2 regions of the Kitasatospora sp. NPDC001527 genome follow, and region 2 is predicted to be linked to the other one. Evidence: riboswitches for the same ligand, from Rfam matches in the RefSeq annotation. Region 2 holds a riboswitch; the other holds the start of a gene.
What was found. Region 2 has a riboswitch for S-adenosylmethionine ahead of thrC (threonine synthase). Riboswitches for the same ligand answer to the same signal wherever they lie in the genome.
Positions count from the first base shown of each region.

Region 1: another riboswitch for S-adenosylmethionine. It lies ahead of ABT238_RS19985 (aminotransferase class V-fold PLP-dependent enzyme); the one in region 2 lies ahead of thrC (threonine synthase).

Region 1 is NZ_JBEPAM010000020.1:69,602-76,625, forward strand. It holds gene ABT238_RS19975 (DNA-binding transcriptional response regulator) at 1-364, shown strand, start outside; gene trpD (anthranilate phosphoribosyltransferase) at 513-1,589, shown strand; SAM riboswitch class IV at 1,697-1,814, shown strand; gene ABT238_RS19985 (aminotransferase class V-fold PLP-dependent enzyme) at 1,866-3,278, shown strand; gene ABT238_RS19990 (Lrp/AsnC ligand binding domain-containing protein) at 3,308-3,589, opposite strand; gene ABT238_RS19995 (rhomboid family intramembrane serine protease) at 3,586-4,434, opposite strand; gene ABT238_RS20000 (hypothetical protein) at 4,637-4,900, shown strand; gene ABT238_RS20005 (NYN domain-containing protein) at 5,038-6,570, shown strand; gene ABT238_RS20010 (C40 family peptidase) at 6,781-7,024, shown strand, end outside.
Region 2 is NZ_JBEPAM010000088.1:8,356-15,379, forward strand. It holds gene ABT238_RS37565 (extracellular solute-binding protein) at 1-1,249, shown strand, start outside; gene ABT238_RS37570 (cupin domain-containing protein) at 1,281-1,631, opposite strand; gene ABT238_RS37575 (DUF3263 domain-containing protein) at 1,735-2,046, shown strand; gene otsB (trehalose-phosphatase) at 2,102-2,953, shown strand; gene ABT238_RS37585 (alpha,alpha-trehalose-phosphate synthase (UDP-forming)) at 2,928-4,406, opposite strand; gene ABT238_RS37590 (glucosyl-3-phosphoglycerate synthase) at 4,445-5,452, opposite strand; SAM riboswitch class I at 5,614-5,745, shown strand; gene thrC (threonine synthase) at 5,761-7,024, shown strand, end outside.

The DNA of each region.
Region 1 (7,024 bases), on a different contig from region 2:
CGAGCAGGTGCTGACCGCTCTCGGCCGGCGGCCCGCGGAGGACCTGCCGGAGCTGGACTACCTGGAGTGCGCGACCACCCCCGCGGTGCTCAAGGCGCTGGAGAAGGGCGGCATCGACCTCTGCGTCCTGGACGGCGAGGCGGTTCCGGCCGGCGGGCTCGGGCTCGCCCGGCAGCTGAAGGACGAGATCTACGGCTGCCCGCCGCTGCTGGTGCTGATCGGCCGGCCGCAGGATTCCTGGCTGGCGGCCTGGAGCCGGGCCGACGCGGCGATCTCCCAGCCGGTGGACCCGGTGGCGCTGGCCGAGGCCGTCGCCACCCTGCTGCGGGCCCGGCAGGCGAAGCGGGCGCCGGCCACCCGCTGAGGGTCTTCCCGCCCCGCCGTCTCATCCCGCGTCTCAACAGCAGAGAAGAAGGGTGAACGGCACGGCCCCGGCACCCCACCGCTCGATAGGCTGACTTTCGTCCCTACGTCCTTCCCCGGTCCCCGGGGAGCGAGAGCTGGAGTCAGCCATGGTGAACGCGCACCCTGCGAACGGCGGTAGCGAGCCCGCGCAGGTGGTCCGCACCTGGCCGGACATCCTGTCGGCGCTGCTGAGGGGGGAGGACCTCGACCGCTCGGCCACCGCCTGGGCGATGGACCGGATCATGAGCGGGGAGGCCTCCCCGGTGCAGATCGCCGGCTTCATGGTGGCGCTGCGGGCCAAGGGCGAGACGGTCGACGAGATCTCCGGCCTGGTCGACTCCATGTACACCCATGCCGAGCCGCTGGACATCCCCGGCCCGGCGGTGGACATCGTCGGCACCGGCGGCGACCGGGCCAAGACCGTCAACATCTCCACCATGTCGGCGATCGTCGCCGCGGCGGCCGGCGCCAAGGTGGTCAAGCACGGCAACCGGGCGGCCTCCTCCTCCAGCGGTTCCTCGGACGTGCTGGAGAAGCTGGGCATCAACCTCCGCCTGCGGCCGAGCCGGGTCGCCGAGGTCGCCGAGGAGGTCGGGCTCACCTTCTGCTTCGCGGCCACCTTCCACCCGTCGATGCGGTACGCCGGTCCGGCCCGCAGCGAGCTCGGGGTGCCCACCGCCTTCAACATCCTCGGTCCGCTCACCAACCCGGCCCGGGTGACGGCGCACGCCATCGGCTGCTTCGACACCCGGCTCGCCGGGCTGATCGCCGGCGTGCTGGCGCGGCGCGGGGCGAGCGCGCTGGTCTTCCGGGGCGACGACGGGCTGGACGAGCTGACCATCACCACCACCTCGCGGGTCTGGGTGGTCCGGGGCGGCGCCGTCACCGAGACCTCCTTCGACCCGCGTGAGGTCGGCATCGAGCCGGTCGGCATCGAGGCGCTGCGCGGCGGGGACCCGGCGTACAACGCGGAGGTCGCGCGCCGGCTGCTGGCCGGCGAGCACGGGCCGGTGCGCGACGCGGTGCTGCTGAACTCGGCGGCCGCGCTGGTGGCGCTCGACCTGACCGACGCGCCGCTCGCCGAGCAGCTGGAGTCGGCCATGCGGCGCACCGCCGCGGCCATCGACTCGGGTGCCGCGGGCGATCTGCTGAAGCACTGGTCGGAGGCCACCGCCCGGTCCTGACGCGGCCGTTGGGGCCCACCGGGAGTCCTCCCGGTGGGCCCTCGCGCATGTCCGGGATACGGACGGCTGTTTGACCACGGGCCGGACGCGACCTAGAGTCTTCGCCAGGTCATGAGCGACAGCGTCAAGCCCCAGCTGGCTGTCCGGCAACCCTCCGTCCGTGGCGGGGTGCCCTGGGTGAGGACCGGGTCACGTGGCGAGCCGTCCGCGTGGCAAGCGCGGACGCCGGACTGATCGCACTCCCGGGGTCCCTGACCCGTACAGGAGTGCATCCCCATGTCTCTGGCCTCCCACCCGTCGCCCGCCGCCACCCTTGTTTCGGCGAGCTCCGCACAGCCCCTCCCGTGCGCCCCCCTCGCCGTGCTCGGCCACGACGTCCAGGTCCCGCTCGCCAACGGCGAGAAGGTCGGCTACGCGGCGCTCGACTACGCCGCCAGCTCCCCGGCGCTCCAGCGGGTCTGGGACGACGTCGCCGCCTACGCCCCCTACTACGGCAGCGTGCACCGCGGCGCCGGCTACCTCTCGCAGCTCTCCACCGACCTGTTCGAGCAGAGCCGCCGCACCATCGCCGAGTTCCTCGACCTGCGCGAGGGCGACCAGGTGGTCTTCACCCGCGCCACCACCGACTCGCTCAACCTGCTGGCCGGCGCCGTCCCGGCCGGGACCCAGGTGTTCGCCTTCGAGACCGAGCACCACGCCTCGCTGCTGCCCTGGGCGCACGCCGGCCTGCCCGTCACCTACCTGCGCGCGCCCCGCTCGCACGCCGAGGCCGTCGCCGCCTTCGACGCCGCGCTGACCGGGGCCCCCGAGGGCCCGAAGCTGCTCTGCGTCACCGGCGCCTCCAACGTCACCGGTGAGCTCTGGCCGGTCGCCGAGCTGACCCGCACCGCCCACCGCCACGGAGCCCGGGTGGTGCTCGACGCCGCGCAGCTGGCCCCGCACCACCGGGTCTCGGTGCGCGAGCTGGGCGTCGACTGGATCGCCTTCTCCGGCCACAAGCTGTACGCGCCGTTCGGCGCCGGGGTGCTGGCCGGCCGGGCGGACTGGCTGGACGCGGCCGACCCGTACCTGGCCGGCGGCGGCGCCACCCGCACGGTGGCCCGGGAGACCGACGGCTCGGTGGCCGTGCAGTGGCACACCGGCCCGGCCCGGCACGAGGCCGGCTCGCCCAACGTCATCGGCGCCTACGCGATCGCCTCGGCCTGCCGGGCGCTCACCGAGGCCGGGTTCGACGCGCTGGAGGCCCGCGAGCGGGCGCTGGTCGCGCGGCTGAAGGCCGGGCTGGCCGAGATCCCCGAGGTCCGGGTGCTGAACCTGTTCGGCGCCGACTCGGACCGGGTGGGCGTGCTCTCCTTCGTCGTCCGGGGCTGGAACAGCTCGCACTTCTCGGCCGCGCTGTCCGCCGAGTACGGCATCGGCGTCCGCGACGGTCTGTTCTGTGCCCACCCGCTGGTGCGCACCCTGCTCGGCGACGAGGAGGCCGCGCCCTCGGAGTGCGGCGCGCCGGAGCCGTCGCTGCCCGGCGAGCGCAGCCTGAACGCGATCCGGGTGAGCTTCGGCGCGGGCACCCCGGACGAGCACGTGGACCGGTTCCTGACCGCCGTCCGCGAGCTGGTCACGGACGGCGCCGCCTGGACCTACCGCAACGAGGGCGGCCGCTGCGTCGCGGACACCCGCCGCGAGGGCTGAGCGGGGCAGCGGCCGGGCGGGGGCGCGTCCTACTCGTCCAGGCCGATCGCGAAGGCGGCCTCCAGGTCGTGCTGGGAGTAGGTGCGGAAGGCGATCTGGGTCTCGGTGTGGGCCACGCCGGGGACCTTGTTCAGCCGGCCGGGGATCACCTCGGCGAGGTCGTCGTGCCGGCCCACCCGCACCATCGCGACCAGGTCGTAGCCGCCCGTCACCGAGTAGACCTCGCTGACGCCCTCGATGGCGGCGATCGCCTCGGCGATCTCCGGGATGCGGTCGACACTGGTCTTGATCAGGACGATGGCGGTGATCACGGTGGCGTACTCCTTTGTGAGGTGCCGCCAGGGTATCGGGAGCCGGCCGCACCGTCGCGGGGGCGGGTGGCCCGCGGACGGCGCTCGGCCAGGGTGCAGGCGTAGAGGAACCCGGCCGCGAAGCCGATCACGTGCACCAGGTACGCCACGCCGGGCCCGGCGGAGTGCACCGACCACCACTGGAGGACGAACCAGAGCCCCAGCACCAGCCAGGCCGGGAAGCGCAGCGGCAGGAAGAGCAGCAGCGGGACGAGCGTGGTGACCCGGGCCCGCGGGTGGAAGCGCAGATAGGCGCCGAGGACGGCCGAGATCGCCCCGGAGGCGCCGATCAGCACCCGGGTCGCGTCCGCCGAGTGCGCCTCGGCGAGCGCGAAGCCGTAGGTGGTCAGCACCCCGGACGCCAGATAGAAGAGGACGAACCGGGAGCGCCCCAGCCGCCGCTCCACGGTGGGCCCGAAGACGTGCAGGAAGAGCAGGTTGCCGAGCAGGTGCAGCCAGCCGCCGTGCAGGAAGAGCGCGCTGAGCACGGAGAGTGCCGGGTGCTTGCCCGGCGTGGGCGCGGCCGGGCAGCCGGGCACCGGCTCGGGGGCCTCGGCGAGCTGGCCGGTGGTCAGCGGGCGCCCGGTCAGCAGCTCGACGGGCACGGCCCCCCAGCGCTGCTCGTAGCGCTGCTCCGCGCAGACCCGGCTCTGGCCCCGGCCGTAGAGCGGGTTCAGCCCGGCGGCCGGACCGAGCAGGAAGACCGCGGTGTTGAGCGCGATCAGCGCGTAGCAGACGGCCGGGGCGGTGGCGGCCGGCCGGCCGCGGCGCGCCCCGGGGTGGACGGGGAGGACCGGGATCGCCATGGGCCCCAGCATCCCCCCGTCGCCGAGCGGGCACCGCGCGCGGTTACGGCAGGTGGGCTACCGCCGGGGCCGGTCGGCCGGTGACCGCGAAGGTTGCCCCAGGCAATAGGCTTGGGGCGGGCAATCCCGCCTCCCGCCGCCGACGCCGGGGCTCCGGGGGGAGCGCCTGAGCCCGTTCCGGGACCACCCGAGAGGACCCCCGATGACCGTCCCCGCCCTGACCGCCGAGACGCGCTGGCGCTGCACGCTCTGCGGCAATCTGACCCGCTTCGACGTGACCCGGACCGCCCGGGTCACCGAGTTCCTCCACTTCGACCTGGCCGGCGAGTCGAAGATCGAGGAGACCCAGGTGCTCAGCGAGACGGTCGAGTCCGTGCGCTGCCGCTGGTGCAACGCGGTCGACCAGGTCGAGCTGGTCGCCCGCCCGGGCGCGGCCGACGACGCCGGGGCCCCGGGGCAGGCCTGACCGCCTGAACCGTGCGGCGGGCGGTGCAGGGCGTGGCCGACCGCCGCACGGGACAATACAGAGAGAACGCACGGAGTGTGACGGGGGTGGCGGCCGGGGCCGTACCCCGCTGGACCAGGATCGGAGCCGAGGACGTGGTGGACGCAGCGAAGGAGCCCGCCGGGCCGCAGGGGCGGCAGCCCGCTGTGGACGCGCAGGCGCCGGACGCGGCAGGGGCCGCCCCCTCCGGCACCGGCGCCCCGGCCGAGGCGGCCGCGGGCGAGGAGTCCGGCGGCGGTGACGATCCGGCGGCAGCCGTCGACGGTTCGGTCCGGGACGCCGGGGGCACCAGGGACGCCGGGAACGGCGCGGCGGGCGGCGCCGAGACGCTGGACCGGCCGCTGCCCGAGGGCGTGCGCCGGCGCGTGGTGGGGCTCGCCTCCGACGCGCTCGGCGGGCTGCCGCTCGCGGAACTGCCCCAGTCGCTGCGCCAGTACGCCAAGTTCACCCCCGCCCGCCGGGCCAAGTACGCGGCGACCGCGCTGGCGGCCGCCCTGGAGGCGGAGCCGGCCTTCCGCTCGCGGATAGCGGAGCGGCTGCGGCTGGGCCAGCCGGACCTGGTCAGGGCGCTGGAGTCGGGCACCGTGCCGGGCGCCGCCGACCCGATGGACGTGGCGGCCGCCGCCTATCTGGTGCGCTCCGCCGGGTGGAGCCGGCTGGTGGCGGAGGCCGGCGAGGAGGCCGAGCGGGCGGGCGCCGAGGGCGCGGCGGCCGAGGCGGCCCGGCTGGTCGAGAAGCTGCAGGGCGAGCTGGCCGAGGTGCGCTCCGCGGCGCGGGCGGACCTGGAGCGCCAGCGGACCGAGTCGGAGGAGGTCCGCCGGGAGGCGGACTCGCTGCGCCGCAGACTGCGGTCGCTGGAGAGCGACACCCGCCGCGCGCAGGCGCAGGCCCGCAAGCTGGCCGCCGAACTGGAGGCGGCCCGGGCGCAGGCGGCGGCCGAGCGGAGCGCGGCGGAGAGCGAGGCGCGCCGGCTCCGGCACCGGGTCACGGAGCTGGAGAACGCCGCCGAGCAGGGCCGCCGCTCGGCCCGCGAGGGGCGCAGCGTCGAGGACATGCGGCTGCGGCTGCTGCTGGACACCGTGCTGCAGTCGGCGCAGGGGCTGCAGCGGGAGCTGGCGCTGCCGGTGTCCCAGATCCGCCCGGCGGACCTGGTGGAGGCCGTGGTGCCGGGCTCGGCCTCGCCGCACGACGTGGCGCGCCGGGGCCTGGCCGAGGACGATCCGGCGCTGCTGGACCAGCTGCTGGCGATCCCGCAGGTCCATCTGGTGGTGGACGGCTACAACGTGACCAAGACCGGCTATCCGACGCTGCCGCTGGAGCAGCAGCGGATCCGGCTGCTGGGCGGGCTGGCGATGCTGGCGCAGCGCACCCAGGCGGAAGTCACCTGTGTGTTCGACGGTCAGGACCTGGACGTACCGGTGATCATGGCGCCTCCGCGCGGCGTGCGGGTGCGGTTCAGCCGGACCGGGGAGACGGCGGACGAGCTGATCCGCCGGCTGGTCCGGGCCGAGCCGCAGGGGCGCCCGGTGGTGGTGGTCTCCACCGACCGGGAGGTCGCGGAGGGCGTGCGGAAGGCCGGCGCGCGCCCCGTCGCGTCGGTGCTGCTGCTCAACCGGCTGGCCCGCCCGTAACCCTTCCGGGGTGTGAGCCGGTCGGTATGACGGCTGGTCAGCGGCCCGATTGCGATGTTGTGCGAATTCGGTGAAGTCAGAGGGGCGGTTCGCGTTCACGCGAACGGGGGAGTGGCGCGAAACGTGGATCTTCACTAGGGTCTGGCGTCAAACCTATTTTCCGGATTCTCACCCGTTCGGGTGAGGCCATTGGAAGAAGGAGCCGGTCCCTTGGCCTCCCACCGCCGTCCCAAGCAGCCGAGCCGCGCGCGGGTCTCCGTGCTCACCGCTGCCGCTGCGACCGCGGTCGCTCTCTCCGCGCAGGTCGCCGCCCACGCCGCGCCCAGCCCGTCGCCGAAGAAGGACGACGTCAAGGCGCAGATCGACCAGTTGCAGGAGGAGGCCGAGCAGGCCACCGAGAAGTACAACGGCGCCAAGGAGCGGGCCGACCAGCTGCGCAAGCAGGCGGACCAGC
Region 2 (7,024 bases):
CGGCGTCGCGCTGGCCGGCGCCCTGGCCGGAGCCCTGGTGCTCAGCGGCTGCGGCGGCCAGGACGACGGCCCCGTCACCCTCAGGCTGGTCGCGGCCGACTACGGCGAGAGCGCGGACACCAACTCCAAGCTGTACTGGGACGACCTCGCCCGCCGCTTCGAGGCCGCCAACCCGGGCATCAAGGTGAACGTCGAGGTGGTGGGCTGGACCGACATCGGCAAGCGGGTCGAGGAGCTGGTGAAGAGCGGCAAGTCGCCCGACCTGCTGCAGACCGGCGGCTTCGCCGACCAGGCCGCCGCGGACCGGCTCTACCCCGCCGCGGACGTGCTCTCCCTGGAGACCCAGGCGAACATCATGGAGCAGTTCTCGCACGCCGGGCAGGTGCTCGGCACGCAGTACGGCATCCCGTTCGTCTCCTCCTCCCGGGTGCTCTTCTACAACAAGGCGATCTTCCAGAAGGCCGGCATCGCCCAGCCGCCGGCCACCTGGAACGAGCTCAAGGCGGCCGCCGAGAAGATCAAGCTCAAGGTCCCCGGCGTCGTGCCGTACGGACTGCCGCTCGGGCCCGAGGAGGCGCCCGCCGAGTCGATGCTCTGGACGCTGAGCGGCGGCGGCAGCCTCTCCGACGACGTCGGCAACTACACCATCGACAGTGCCCAGAACCAGGCCACCTTCACCTGGCTGAGGAACAACCTGGTCGTCACCGGCCTGACCCAGCCCGAGCCCGGCAAGGTGAACCGCACCCCGGTGTTCAGCGACTTCGCGGCCGGCAAGGTGGCGATGCTCAACGGGCACCCGACGCTGCTGCGGATGGCCACCAACGGGAAGATCGACTTCGGGACGGCGCCGATCCCGAGGAAGGACGGCCTGGCGAAGACCGGCAGCCTCGGCGTCGCCGACTGGATGATGGCGTTCAAGGCCAACGGGCACCGGAACGAGATCCGCACCTTCCTCTCCTTCGTCTACGGCAAGGAGAACCAGCTCAGGTTCGACGAGACCTACAACCTGCTGCCGGTCACCCAGGACGCCTTCGACGCGATGACCAAGGACCCGAAGCACGAGGACCTCAAGCAGTTCGCGGCGGGCCTGGGCAACGCCAGCTTCTACCCGTTCGGCGACCCGGCCTGGGCGGAGGTCTCCAACCGGATCAAGGCCGGCATCGGGGCGGCGGTGACCGGCGACCCCAAGCCGGTGCTGGAGGACCTCCAGCAGGCAGCCGTCAAGGAGGCGGCCCGGATCCGCAAGTGAATCCGGGCCGGGCGGGCAGGCGGGGCGGGTCTCAGAAGGTGATCGCGTAGACCTTGCGGAGCGTCTCGTGGACGGTCCAGGTGGTGCGGTCGCCCGCCCGCAGCACCCCGCAGTCGCCCGGGCCGAGCTCCAGCGTCGGGCCGCCGTCGACCACGACGGTGGCCCGGCCGCTCAGCACCACGAACACCTCGTCCGCCTCCACGTCGGTGGCCACGCCCGGGGTGATCTGCCAGATGCCGGTCTCCCCGGTGGCGGACCCGGTGAGCACCCGGCCGGACACCTCGGGGGCGCCCGAGACGATCTGCGCCGGGTCGAGCGGGTCGGGGACGAGGTCCGCGGTCGGGACGTGCAGGGCGAAGGCGGCGGCCGGGATGCTGGTCATGGGGGTGACGCTAGCCGCCGGACCGGGGCCGCGCAGGACGCAGAGTGTGTCGGGTCCGCGGGGGAGAATGACACTCCGTAGTGATGGACGGAGGTGGGCCCCGATGGGCGCGGACGACGAGGCGGCGCGGGAACCGGACGCGCCCGGTGCGGACGGTTCCCCCGGCACGCCCGGCACGCCCGGCACGCCCGGCACGCTGGACGAGCGGGACCGGGCCGTGCTGGAGCTGGAGGGCCGCTCCTGGCGGACGGCCGGCGCCAAGGAACGCGCCGTCCGGGAGGAGCTGGGGCTCTCCAGCACCCGGTACTACCAGCTGCTGAACGCACTGCTGGACCGGCCGGAGGCGCTGGCGCACGCGCCGGTCCTGGTCAACCGGCTGCGCCGGGTCCGCGACGCCCGCCGGGCGGCCCGGTAGCCACGGCCGCCGCGCCGGGGGTGTCCGCCCGGGACAGCTGGGTACGGTGCCAGGCATGGGCCTTGCCGACATTGCGCGACCACTGACGGATGCCGGGCGCGCGGGGCTGGCGGCGCTGCTCGCCGCGCCCCGTGACGTCGTGATCGCCCTCGACTTCGACGGAACGCTCGCACCGATCGTCCCCGACCCGAGCCGGGCCCGGGCGCACCCGGGCGTGGCGCCCGCACTGCGCGCGCTGGCGCCGCGGGTCGGCACGGTCGCCGTGGTGACCGGCCGCCCGGCCGCGCTGGCCGTGGAGTACGGCGGTCTCGCCGGACTCCACGGCGTGGTGGTGCTCGGCCACTACGGCGCCGAGCGCTGGGAGGACGGCGAGCTGACCGCGCCGCCGCCGCACCCGGGCGTGGCCGCGGTGCGCGAGCGGCTGCCGCGGGTGCTGGCCGGACTCGGCGCGCCGGACGGCACCTGGGTGGAGGACAAGGGCCGCTCGGTGGCCGTGCACACCCGGCGCACGGCCGAGCCGGCCGCCGCGTTCGAGCTGCTGCGCGCGCCGATGGAGGGCCTGGCGGGCGAGCACGGGCTGGTGGTGGAACCGGGCCGGATGGTGCTGGAGCTGCGGCCGCCCGGGGTGGACAAGGGAGCGGCGCTGACCGGGCTGCTGCGCGAGCGCGGCGCCCGCTCGGTGCTCTACGCGGGCGACGACCTCGGTGACGTCCCGGCCTTCGCGGCGGTGGAGAAGCTGCGCGGGGAGGGCCTGGCCGGGCTGCTGGTGTGCAGCGGCGCGGTGGGCGAGGCGCCGGTGCGCGAGCTCGCCGACCGGGCGGACCTGGTGGTCCCGGGCCCGGCCGGCGTGGTGGAACTGCTCGGCGCGCTGGGGGAGGAGCTCAGCGGCCCGGCCGCAGGGCGTTGAGCTGGTCGAGGAACCACTGCTGCGGGGGCAGCGCCGTCGCCGCGGCGGCCAGCCGCTTGGTGCGCTCGGCGCGCTCCCCGGCCGGCATGGTGAGCCCGGCGTGCAGCGCCTCGGCGGTGGCCACGACGTCGTACGGGTTGACGCTCAGCGCGTCCTCGCCGAGTTCGGCGTGCGCGCCGGCCTCCCGGGACAGCACCAGCGCGCAGCCCCGGTCGGAGACCACCGGGACCTCCTTGGCCACCAGGTTCATGCCGTCCCGGATCGGGTTGACCAGGGCCACGTCGGCCATCCGGTAGGCGGCCAGCGAGCGCGGGAAGTCGTCGTCGACGTGCAGGATCAGCGGCTTCCAGCCGGGCGTGCCGAACTCCGCCTCGATCTCGGCGGCGAGCGCCCGCACCTGGTCGGTGTAGGCCCGGTACTCGGCGAGGTCGGTGCGCGACGGGTAGGCGAAGGCGATGTGCACCACCCGGTCGTGCCACTCGGGGCGGGTGCGCAGCAGGTGCCGGTAGGCCAGGAAGCCGCGGACGATGTTCTTGCTCAGCTCGGTGCGGTCGACCCGGACCACGGTGCGCCGGTCGCCGACCGCGGTGCGCAGGGCGGCGAGCCGCTCGTCGACGTCCGGGCGGTGGGCGCGCTCGCGCAGGAAGTCGGCGTCGGCGCCGAGGCCGTGCACGCCCAGCGCGGTGGTGCGGCCGGCGTGCGCCACGGTGAGCGCCTCGCGGTCGACCTCCGCGCCGAGGAAGCGCTCGCAGCAGTCGGCGAAGGCGAGTGCCCAGCGGCGGGTCAGGAAGCCCGCCCGGTCGGCGCCGAGGATGCCGGTGAGGACGGCCTCGGAGATGTCGTCGGGCAGCAGCCGCAGGTACTCGGGCGGCGCCCAGGGGGTGTGCGAGAAGTGGCCGATCCGCAGGTCGGGGCGGGCGGCGCGGAGCAGTGCCGGGACGAGCGAGAGGTGGTAGTCCTGCACCAGGACGGCGGCGCCGGGGGCGGCCTCGGCGGCGAGCGCCTCGGCGAAGGCGGTGTTGTAGGCGGTGTAGGCCTGCCACTCGGTGCGGAAGCCGGCGTCGAAGGCGGGGGCGGTCGGGGTGTTCCAGAGCAGGTGGTGGACGAACCAGAGGGTCGAGTTGGCGATGCCGTTGTAGGCGCGGGCGAAGGTCCGCGGGTCGATGTCGAGCATCCGCACGGCCTGTCCGCCGACGTCGTGGCCGGCCCGGTCGAGGCGGCCGTCCGGGGCCTCGCGGGCGGCCCGGCGGTCGGCGTCGGACAGCGCGGCGCAGACCCAGACGGCGTCCGGGTCGTCGATGGCGGAGAGCCCGGAGACCAGGCCTCCGCCGCCTCTGCGGAGGGTCAGCGTGCCGTCGTCCGCGGTGCCGAAGGACACCGGCCCCCGGTTGGACGCCACCAGGACGGGGGCGGCGCCGGTCGGATTCGAACGTTCGGTCGTGTCAGGGCCCATGGTTGGTTGGTTGCCGGGGGTCCGGGGTGGCAAACGTGTCAGTGCCGGGTGGCGTACTCGGGCACGGTGTGCATCGGGGGGCGTTCGGTCGCGGTGACCGGGTGGGTGTGGGCGGTGAAGGCACGGGTGCGCGGGTCGCGGGTGAACTGGGTGAGCCGCGGGTGGAGCAGGTCGGCGGAGGCCTTGAGCCGGTGGGTGCGGTCGAGCCGTTCCAGCGCGGTGCGGTAGATGGTGGCGGCCATCCGGCCGAGCGCCTGGCCGTCCTGGTGCCGGTGGTGGCGCACGCCCACGTCCACCTGGGCGAGGGCGTCCAGGCCGGCCGTCTCCAGGGCGTCCACCAGCAGGCCGAGCTCGACGCCGTAGCCGGTGGGGAAGGGCAGCCGCTCCAGCAGCGAGCGCCGGGCCGCGTACTCGCCACCGAGCGGCTGGACGAAACCGGCGAGTTCCGGCCAGTGCAGGTTGAGCAGCGGGCGGGCGACGAGTTCGGTGACCCGGCCGCCGCCGGCCGGCACGACCGCGCCGTCCGTTTCGAGCGGCCGGTCGTACATCGCCTTGACCAGCTGGATGTCCGGTTCGGTGAGCAGCGGGCCGATGATGCCGGAGACCAGGGCGGGGTCGAACTCGCGCAGGTCGGCGTCCACGAAGCAGACGATCTCGCCGCGGGTGACCAGCAGCGAGCGCCAGAGCACCTCGCCCTTGCCGGGGGCGGCGGGCAGCCGGGGCAGGATCGCGTCACGGTGCACGACGGTGGCGCCGGCCTCGGCGGCGACCTCGGCGGTGGCGTCGGCGGAGCCGGAGTCGACCACCACCAGCTCGTCGACCAGCGGCAGCCGCTCCATCAGCTCGCGGCGGATCACCCGGACGATCTCGCCGACGGTGGCCTCCTCGTCCAGGGCGGGCAGCACGACGCTGACCGTGCCGGCCGGGCCGAGTGCGCGCTTGGCCGCGGCCAGTGTGCGCACCGGGCGGTCGGCCGCGCTCCACGAGCGCCGGCGCAGCCAGGACGCCGTCTCGGGGAGGAGCTCGGAGGTCGGTTCGGCGGGCACGGTGCGCTCCTCGGCGGGTTCGGGTACGGGGCCGGGTGGGACGGGGCATCTCGCGTGGCGGACGGTGCCGTTCGGGGTTGACGCCTTCGGATACAGTCTTCGTACAGCGGTCGGACCTTCGCACGCCGGGGTCTCCGCTGAGCAGGACCACAACTTCACAGAGCTCATCCAGAGGGACTGAGGGAACGGCCCGTTGACGTCCCGGCAACCTTCTCGCGCGGACGGCTTCGGGCCCCGGCGGGACAGGTGCCAATTCCGGCCCGGGCGCGACCGCGTCCCGGGGAAGATGAGGAGAGAGGCCTCGCCCCATGGCTATCGACACCGCCGCACCCGTCACCGTTGACCTCGGCCCCGCAGCCCAGCTGTCCTGTCGGGAGTGCGGAACCCGCTTCCCGCTCGGTCCCAGCTTCGCGTGCGTGGAGTGCTTCGGCCCGCTGGAGATCGCCTACGACTTCGGCGGCGAGGGCGCCGAGGAACTGCGCAAGCGGATCGAGGCCGGTCCCGCGTCGATCTGGCGCTACGCCCCGCTGCTGCCGGTGCCCGCGGACGTCGCGACCAAGCCGAACCTCAACCCGGGGTGGACCCCGCTGGTGAAGGCCGACAACCTGGGACGTGAGCTCGGCTTCACCGCCCAGCTGCACGTCAAGGACGACTCCGGCAACCCGACCCACTCCTTCAAGGACCGCGTGGTGGCCTGCGCCATCGAGGCGGCCCGCGCGTTCGGCTACACCACGCTGTCCTGCTCGTCGACCGGCAACCTGGCCGGCGCGGTGGGCGCGGCGGCGGCCCGGGCGGGCTTCCGGTCCTGCGTGTTCATCCCGCACGACCTGGAGCAGGGCAAGGTCGTGATGGCCGGGGTGTACGGCGGCGAGCTGGTCGGCATCGAGGGCAACTACGACGACGTGAACCGGTTCTGCTCGGAGCTGATCGGCGACCCGGCCGGCGAGGGCTGGGGCTTCGTCAACGTCAACCTGCGGCCGTACTACGGCGAGGGCTCCAAGACGCTCGCCTACGAGATCTGCGAGCAGCTGGGCTGGCGGCTGCCGGAGCAGATCGTGATCCCGATCGCCTCGGGCTCGCAGCTCACCAAGATCGACAAGGGCCTGCAGGAGCTGATCAAGCTCGGCCTGGTCGAGGACCGGCCGTACCGGATCTTCGGCGCCCAGGCGGCGGGCTGCTCGCCGGTCTCGGCCGCCTTCAAGGCCGGCCACGACGTGATCCGGCCGGTCAAGCCGGACACCATCGCCAAGTCGCTGGCGATCGGCAACCCGGCCGACGGCCCGTACGTGCTGGACATCGCCCGGCGCACCGGCGGCGCGGTGGAGGACGTGACGGACGAGGAGGTCGTGGCCGCGATCCGGCTGCTGGCCCGCACCGAGGGCGTCTTCGCGGAGACCGCGGGCGGCGTGACGATCGGCGTGCTCAAGAAGCTCGTCGAGACCGGCCGACTGGACCCGTCCAAGGAGACCGTCGCGATCAACACCGGCGACGGCCTGAAGACCCTCGACGCCGTCGCGGAGGCCGGGATGACCGCCGTCATCCGGCCGACCCTGGAGTCCTTCCGGGACGCCG